2 regions of the Hominimerdicola intestinalis genome follow, and region 1 is predicted to be linked to the other one. Evidence: predicted binding sites of a transcription regulator. Region 1 holds the regulator's gene; the other holds the start of a gene.
What was found. The regulator NrdR, encoded in region 1, represses ribonucleotide reductase genes. The targets are predictions, from matches to a motif close to CACNANATNTNGTG.
Positions count from the first base shown of each region.

Region 2: ACYQ0H_RS07970 (anaerobic ribonucleoside triphosphate reductase) is a predicted target of NrdR. The motif match lies at 1,955-1,968, and genes of this name have one in related genera.

Region 1 is NZ_BAAHNZ010000006.1:12,473-16,865, forward strand. It holds gene spoVAD (stage V sporulation protein AD) at 1-396, opposite strand, end outside; gene ACYQ0H_RS06865 (epoxyqueuosine reductase QueH) at 524-1,195, shown strand; gene nrdR (transcriptional regulator NrdR) at 1,296-1,754, opposite strand; gene rd (rubredoxin) at 2,061-2,219, shown strand; gene ruvC (crossover junction endodeoxyribonuclease RuvC) at 2,347-2,850, shown strand; gene ruvA (Holliday junction branch migration protein RuvA) at 2,895-3,488, shown strand; gene ACYQ0H_RS06890 (hypothetical protein) at 3,538-4,221, shown strand; gene ruvB (Holliday junction branch migration DNA helicase RuvB) at 4,253-4,393, shown strand, end outside.
Region 2 is NZ_BAAHNZ010000007.1:95,507-99,899, forward strand. It holds gene ACYQ0H_RS07965 (cation-translocating P-type ATPase) at 1-1,436, shown strand, start outside; gene ACYQ0H_RS07970 (anaerobic ribonucleoside triphosphate reductase) at 2,061-4,316, shown strand.

The sequences.
Region 1 (4,393 bases):
AACTGCAAGCGCTTTATCTGCATAGCCTCCGTCAACGAAAACCGAGGACATAAGCAGTCCCTCCGCCATTGTGGAACAGGCTCCGTAAATTCCAAGAAAGGGTATTTCAAAATCCCTGATCCCGTAAGTCGTTCCTACGCACTGATTGAGCAGATCGCCTCCAAACATAACGTCTATATCATCATAGGACAGCCGCGCTTTCTGAACGGCATGAATCACCGCCTGCTTCTGAAGCTGGCTTTCTCCCTTTTCAAAAGTGTCTGCCGACATATACGGATCCTCGTTTATCTTGTCAAAATAATCGCTTAAAGGCCCCTGGCTTTCCATCTTTCCGCCGATAGCAGCGGAAGATATTACGCTTGGGGTATTTTTAAGAATTTTAGTAGCTCTGCTCAAGCTGATCCCTCCGTTTAAATTTCTTTGGAATTATTTTGCGCAGGCTTAATAAATTTATTCGTAAAGTTTGATTTTTATTGAAAGATGTGCTACAATAAATGCAGCTTTATCGAAAGGTAGTATAAATATGTCAAATACGGTTAAAATAAATTATCAGAAACAGCTTGACGATCTGATCTCAAAGTTTGAAAAAGGCGGAGAAACGCCGTCATTGCTGCTTCACAGCTGCTGTGCGCCCTGCTCGTCATATACTCTGGAATATCTATCTGAATTTTTCAGTATCACTGTTTATTATTATAATCCGAATATTTATCCTGAAGAAGAATACAGAAAGCGGGTCGAGGAGCAGAAGCGGTTTATTTCCGAATTTCCGGCTGAAAATAAAATAAGCTTTATAGAAGGAAGCTACCGTCCGGAAGAATTTCTCAATGCGGTAAAAGGTCTTGAAGAAGCTGAGGAGGGCGGAGAGCGCTGCTTTATTTGCTACCGTCTGAGGCTTGAAAGCGCCGCACGTCTGGCAGCGGAAAAAGGCTTTGATTATTTCACAACTACCCTTTCTATATCGCCGTACAAAAACGCTCAAAAACTAAATGAAACCGCTTCTGAGCTGTCAGAAATATACAGCGTAAAAAGCCTTCCCTCGGATTTTAAAAAGAAAAACGGCTACAAGCGTTCTATAGAACTGTCGTCACAGTACGGACTTTACCGTCAGGATTACTGCGGCTGCGTCTTTTCAAAGCGCGATCGGCAGCGCAGAACTGAAAACAATACCCAGCTCAACGCTCAATATAAAAAATAACGGACGGACAAAACCGCCTATTCAAAAACAGCATTGTGCTGCGTAAGAATAGGGTCAGCTGTGTCCGCCCGTTTTATTAACAGGCTGTTATTTACGCGGTTTACTTTTGATCGTTTTCGTCAGAAAGCTCGGATATTATCTGAATAAAGGAATCTACGTCATTAAAATCCTTGTAAACCGACGCAAACCGCACATACGCCACATGATCCAGCTTTTTCAGCTCCTGAAGCACTTTATCGCCGATCTCGCTGGTAGTAGTTTCGGTCTGCATGGCGTTAGCATAGGTATTTTCTATATCGTCCACAAGGGCGTTTATATCGTCTACGCTGACAGGGCGCTTTTTTATTGCGCTCTGGAGTCCTTTAAGAAGCTTCATTCTGTCAAAAGGCTCAAAGCTTCCGTCTCTTTTGTAAACCATAAGCAGCGGCTTTTCAACTACCTCATAAGTAGTAAACCTTCTGCCGCAGTTGGTACATTCGCGCCTGCGCCTTTTTTTGCCCTCGCTGGGACGGGAATCAATAACCTTTGTATCTTCATAATTGCAAAACGGACATCTCATATAAACCTCCCATGCCGTATCTCTGCCTTTCAGCAGCGGACACGGGCTCGCCTCCCTTTCCTGATCAGTACATTAATTCAGAATCTCAGATATAGCGCTTCTTTTTTATTTATTATACCACAAGTTGTATATAAATGCAAGACTTTTTTTTGAAAATTTCATTAGTTGTGTACAATAAAATGTACTTTTCAGCTTATTTGTATATTTTACATAACAAATCAGAAAATCTTCTTGTAATTTTTACAGATCGTGATATAATATAGTTATAGTCCAAAGCTGTAAAAAAATATTTTCAGGAGGTAAGCTATGAAGTATGTATGCGAAATCTGCGGTTATATCTACGACCCAGAAGCCGGAGATCCCGACAGCGGAGTTGCTCCCGGAACCAAATGGGAGGACGTTCCCGAGGATTATGTATGCCCCCTCTGCGGAGTAGGCAAGGATCAGTTTTCACCGGAAGAATAACCCTAAAGCCGTTTCCGTTTCTGCGGAGCGGCTTTTTTGCTTTATATGTGAACATTCGTACTTGATTTTTCTTTGAATATATGCTATAATATTTATAGAAGAAATTATCGGATAGGAGGGGATATTTTTGCGTATTCTCGGAATCGACCCGGGGTATGCAATAGTCGGCTACGGAGTGCTGGATTACAGCGGAGGAGTATTTTCCGTTGCAGGCTTCGGAGCTATAACGACAGGCGCGGATATGCCCTTCAATAAACGTCTGAAAACCATATACGACGATATGTGTGAGATAATAGATACATACTCTCCGGACGAGCTTGGCATAGAAAAGCTATTTTTCAACTCAAATGAAAAAACCGCTATCGACGTTGCTCAGGCAAGAGGAGTTACGCTTCTTCCTGCAATACAAAAAAGTATACCCATATATGAGTATACTCCTCTTCAGGTCAAATGCTCAATAGTAGGATACGGCAGAGCGGAGAAAAAACAAGTGCAGGAAATGACAAGAACAATGCTTCATCTGAAATCAGTCCCAAAGCCCGACGACACTGCCGACGCCGTAGCTATCGCCATTACGCACGGTCTTTCGGTAAACAGCAGGAGGATCATGGACAAGGCAGGACTTAAATAAAATATCTGAAAGCGAGGAAACCCATATCAAATGGGGCTATAAAAATGATATATTCACTGAGCGGAAAACTTATACATACCGAAGCGGAGCTTGCCGTGGTGGAATGCGGCGGAGTAGGCTACGCCTGTAAAACGACCCTTTCTACGCTGCAAAAGATAGCCGGCGAAGAAAAAGTCACTTTGCTTACATATATGAGCGTAAGAGATGACGCCGTAGAGCTTTTCGGCTTTGCGGACAAGGAAGAACTGAGAGCTTTCAGACTGCTTATTTCAGTATCCGGAGTAGGCCCTAAGGCAGGACTTGCCATACTGTCGGCAATGAACCCTCAGCAGTTTGCGCTTTCTGTCGCAACCTCCGATTCAAGATCCTTTACTCAGGTAAAGGGAATAGGCAAAAAGACCGCCGAGCGCATATGCCTTGAACTCAAGGACAAGGTAGCCGGCGAAACTATCTCTGTCAGAGGACAGGCTTCCGCAGCTGTACCTATGGCAGGCGGAAATATAGGAGAGGCGATAACGGCGCTGGAGGTGCTCGGATATTCTGCGGCAGAGGCGGCAGGAGCAATCGCTCAGCTTGACCCACAGCTGCCCGTCGAGGAGCTTATCAAAAAGGCTCTGATAGGACTGGCAAGGTTTTGAATTCAATTATGAAAGGATAATGCTCCGTAAGGGAGCATACGGTAAAGCAATGAAAAAACTACTTATACTTGCAGCGGCGGCTGTTATGGCGCTTTCTTTCTCCGCCTGCGATAAAAAGGACGGAAGCTCGGATAAGGACAGCGTAAACTCGTCTAAAGCGTCAGGCTCGGAAAAAATAATCCCCGAAGATTTTATGCGTTCATGTGCCTATGAGCTTACCTCCCTGACACAGACCACAGCAAAAGAGATTTCTGCGGAAGAGCTTGGCCTTTCAGATGAGGATATTGCCGAATTTTATACGTCGGTTGCAGAGGCAGAGCTTTCTGAGCCTGACAAGCTGACCGTCTACGCACTGTCTGAAAACCAGGTGAACAGCTATATGCAGACGGCGGGATACTCCGGAGATTCGTTTTCCGACGAAGCCTATGCCGCACTGACTAAAAAAATCACCGCCTCTCTGGGAGGTCTGTTAAATTCACAGACGGGAGTTTACGAGGCAGCCGCAGGCTCTGCACTCAGTTCCAGCAAAGCGTTTCCCGCTCCCAAGGGATTTGAGGGAAGCTATCTTATGATCATAAACTGGAAGGATCTTTCAGCCGCTGTTTCCTTTTACGACGAAGGCAACGGAGCCGTTCTCGCCCAGTATACTCCGGTTTTTGCGGATACAGATACAATAGATATAACCCTGACTCAGTTCGGTCTGAACGAAACCAAACAGGACATCGAGCCGTAAAACGGTCAGAGCCTCAGGAAAGGACATTGAAATGATTGAAAAAGGCGATTTTGATATAGAAAACAGAATAGTCGCTACGAAGCAGACCGAAGCCGATACTACCGACGATTTTGAGATAAATCTCCGTCCGAAGACCCTTGCTGAATATATAGGTCAGGAAAAGGTAAAGGAG
Region 2 (4,393 bases), on a different contig from region 1:
CCGAAGCCGCTATTCTTTCCGCCTGCGCACGCTGCGGAATAGATGTCGCAGGCTTTCAGCTCAAGCGTATCGACGAACAGCCTTTTGACAGCGAGACCCGCTTTATGTCTGTAACCTGTACGGATCATTCCGGAGAAAAATATATTTACAAAAAAGGCGCGCCGGACGTAATAATAAAAGAATGTGAATTTGTAATATCGGATTCTGAAGGGAATCTCAATACCCTTACTGCTCAGGAAAAAGCCGCCGTACTCCGAAAAAACGATGAAATGGCGTCAAACGGACTGAGAGTAATGGCGTTCTCAAAGATATACCGAGGAAAGACTATATTCCTCGGACTTATGGGACTTGCCGACCCGCCACGTCCGGAAGCAAAAAAAGCGGTCAGAGAATGCGAAAAGGCGGGAATAAAAACGGTTATGATAACCGGCGACCATAAGCTTACAGCCTGTGCGGTGGCTAAGGAAGTCGGAATAATGAGAGAAGGCGATCTGGCGTTTACAGGAGATGAGCTGGACAGAATGTCAGATGACCAGCTGTCAGACGCCGCAGAAAAAACTGCGGTATTCGCCAGAGTAACTCCCGCTCATAAGCTCAGAATAATCAAAGCCTTCAAAGACAAGGGTCATGTCTGCGCAATGACAGGAGACGGAGTTAACGACGCCCCGGCTGTAAAGGAAGCCTCTATCGGAGTTTCAATGGGTATCTCCGGTACTGACGTTACCAAACAGGCGGCGGACTGTATTCTTATGGACGATAATTTCGCTACTCTTGTAAGCGCAGTAGAAGAGGGACGCACTATTTATCAGAATATAAGAAAATTTGTGCGCTATCTTATTTCATGCAATATAGGCGAGGTCCTTACTATGCTGGGAGGTATAATAATGGGACTTCCGCTGGTGCTTCTTCCGGCTCAGATACTGCTAGTAAATCTTGTTACCGACGGACTTCCCGCCGTCGCACTGGGTCTTGAACCGTCCGAAAGATCAGTTATGAAAAAACCCCCGAGGAAAGAAAACGACAGCTTTTTCAGCGGCGGACTTCTCTCACGTATAATAATCAGGGGAATTCTGATAGGCTTGTGTACTCTTGCCGCATTTACCTGCTTGCTGAAAGCCGGCTGTACTTTGGACGCTGCCAGGACCGGCGCTCTTGTAACGCTTATTCTTTCTCAGCTTATTCATGTTTTTGAATGCAAGAGCGAAGAAAAAACCCTCTTCTCTGTACCATACTTCTCCAATCCGTTCCTTATCTTTTCAGTTCTTATATCCCTGCTTTGTCTTGGGGGCTGTATGTTTATTCCATTTCTCGGAAAAATATTCGCAATTGCTCCCCTCGGAGCTTCTGGCTGGCTGATTTCAGTCGGCTTCGCCGCAGCAATACCTATTATAGCAGGAATAGCAGGAAAGCTTTCACGCAAAACCTACAAATCATAAATCAAATCGGATAATATAAAAGACCGTTCCATTTTCCGGCAAGTTCGGGGGGACGGTCTTTATATGTGACATTAAAATTTATAACGAGAGCTATCATGTGTAATTGTTGATATGCCATATATGAAAATTGGAATAGTTGTGCTATTTATAAAGCTATCAAGCTTTACATACATTGATTTTTTCACCGTATATATTACCTGTACAAAAAATCAGATTAAAAAAGGGGTGTATTCTTAGTATATATTTACACTAATAGATTCCTTATAAAACGGCAAAGTATTTTGTATAAGCCTTTTATGCTGTAAAGTCCAATAGTTTTACAAGAAATATTCGGACAATTATTTTGTAAAGCAGCAGAGCTTTACACGGCCTCTGTAACAATCATTCTGAATCAAGAGGTAAATTTCCCCAAGGCAAGCTTTGTGCAGTGTATACAAAAGTATGTCGTTTTTTTTGGCACTTATCCACTTGACAATAAGTCAAGAATACTATATACTTGTTTATGGCAGTTCAAAGACCACAAGATATTGTGGTTGTCATCAAGCTTATAATATTAAATGGTTAAATCAACCGAACAATAAAAATGCTGTGACGAATCTATTATATATACGGAGGTAAGGGAATATGATAATCAAGATCAAGAAAAGGGACGGCAGAAACGTAACGTTTAATATAGAAAAGATTGCCGGAGCTATATATAAGGCTGCGCAGTCGGTAGGCGGCAGCAATTACGAAGAGGCTTTGGAGCTTGCCGGCAAGGTTGCGGATATGCTTATGGGAATGAATCTTACTTCACCGACGGTTGAGGAGATTCAGGACTGCGTAGAAAAGGTTCTTATTGAAGAAGGCCACGCCGCTACTGCAAAAGCATATATTCTTTATAGGTCTACCAGAACCAGAGCCAGAGAGATGAATACCCGTCTTATGAAGGTTTATGAGGATCTTACTTTCAAGCCGGCAAAGGAAATGGATCTGAAGCGTGAAAACGCCAATATTGACGGAGATACGGCAATGGGCACAATGCTCAAATACGGATCCGCAGGCGCAAAGGAATTCTATGAAATGTATGTGCTTGATCCTAAGCACGCAAAGGCTCATGCGGAAGGCGATATTCATATCCATGACCTTGATTTCTATACCCTTACTACGACCTGCACCCAGATCGATCTGACAAAGCTTTTTAATAAGGGCTTCTCTACAGGTCACGGCTATCTCAGAACTCCTAACGATATATCAAGCTACGCCGCACTTGCCTGTATTGCTATACAGTCCAACCAGAACGATCAGCACGGCGGACAGTCTATCCCTAAATTTGATTTTGATATGGCAGAAGGAGTAAAGAAAACCTTCCGCCACCGTTACCGTGACAATATTCACCGGGCTCTTTCTCTTATGGCAGGTGTAACCGACAGCTATGAGATCTCAAGAAAGCTTGCTGATAAGCTTGAAAACGAAAAGGGACTTTTTCCTACTCTTGCAAACGACAACGGCTATCAGGAGGCTGAGGCAGAACTGCTGACGGCGTTTGCCGACGCTGCTACGGTCAAGAAAATACAAAGCTTTGCTTTTAAATCGTCCGTCAAAGAAACCGACAGAGCGACCTACCAGTCAATGGAGGCTCTTATCCATAACCTTAACACCATGAATTCAAGAGCCGGCGCTCAGACTCCGTTTTCATCTATCAATTACGGAACGGATACCTCTATTGAGGGAAGAATGGTAATAAAGAACGTCCTGCTTGCTCAGGAGGCCGGACTTGGCAACGGTGAAACGCCTATTTTCCCAATACATATATTCAAGGTAAAGGACGGCGTGAATTATAACCCTACTGACCCCAACTATGACCTGTTCAAGCTTGCGTGCAGAGTATCTGCTAAGCGTCTTTTCCCCAATTTCTCGTTTATCGACGCTCCGTTTAACCTCCAGTATTACAAGCCAGGCAATCCCGATACGGAAATCGCTTATATGGGCTGCCGAACCAGAGTTATCGGCAACGCATACGACCCTTCAAGAGAAATCGTGACCGGAAGAGGAAACCTTTCCTTTACATCTATAAATCTGCCTCGTCTTGCAATTAAAGCTCAGGGAAATATAGGCGCATTCTTTGATGGACTTGACGAAATGATGGAGCTGTGTATTGAACAGCTTATGCACAGATTCAGGATACAATGCTCCAAAAAGGTCAAAAACTATCCGTTCCTTATGGGACAGGGAGTATGGATAGACTCCGAAAAGCTCAGCATAAACGACGACGTAGCCGAGGTACTGAAGCACGGAACACTGTCAGTCGGCTTTATCGGACTTGCTGAAACTCTTAAATCGCTTATCGGCAAGCACCACGGTGAATCTGAGGAAGCCAGAGAGCTTGGACTTGAAATAGTAACTCATATGCGTGAAAGAATGGACGAGGAAACAAAGCGTACAGGTCTTAATTTCTCACTGCTTGCAACTCCCGCCGAGGGGCTTTCGGGAAGATTTGTAAGAATAGACAAAAAACGCTACGGCGAGATCGCCGGAGTTACCGACAAGGATTACTATACAAACTCATTCCACGTTCCGGTTTATTATAATATCAGCGCCTTTGAAAAGATAAAGATCGAAGCACCTTATCACGCACTTACAAATGCCGGTCATATCAGCTATATTGAGCTTGACGGAGATCCGTCAACCAATCTTTCTGCATTTGAAAAAGTTATCCGCTGCATGAAGGAGCAAGGTATAGGTTACGGCGCTATAAATCACCCTGTCGACCGCGACCCTGTCTGCGGCTATACAGGAATCATAGGCGATAAATGCCCGATGTGCGGAAGAAGCGAAGCCGAACATTCCAAGATATGCAAAGAAAGAATACAGAGAATAAAGACCTCCGACTGCTGCTGATAAAAGCTAAAACAGAATTAAAAACGGACGGATTGCTTTAGATCCGTCCTTATTTATCATACAGGCATGACCATACA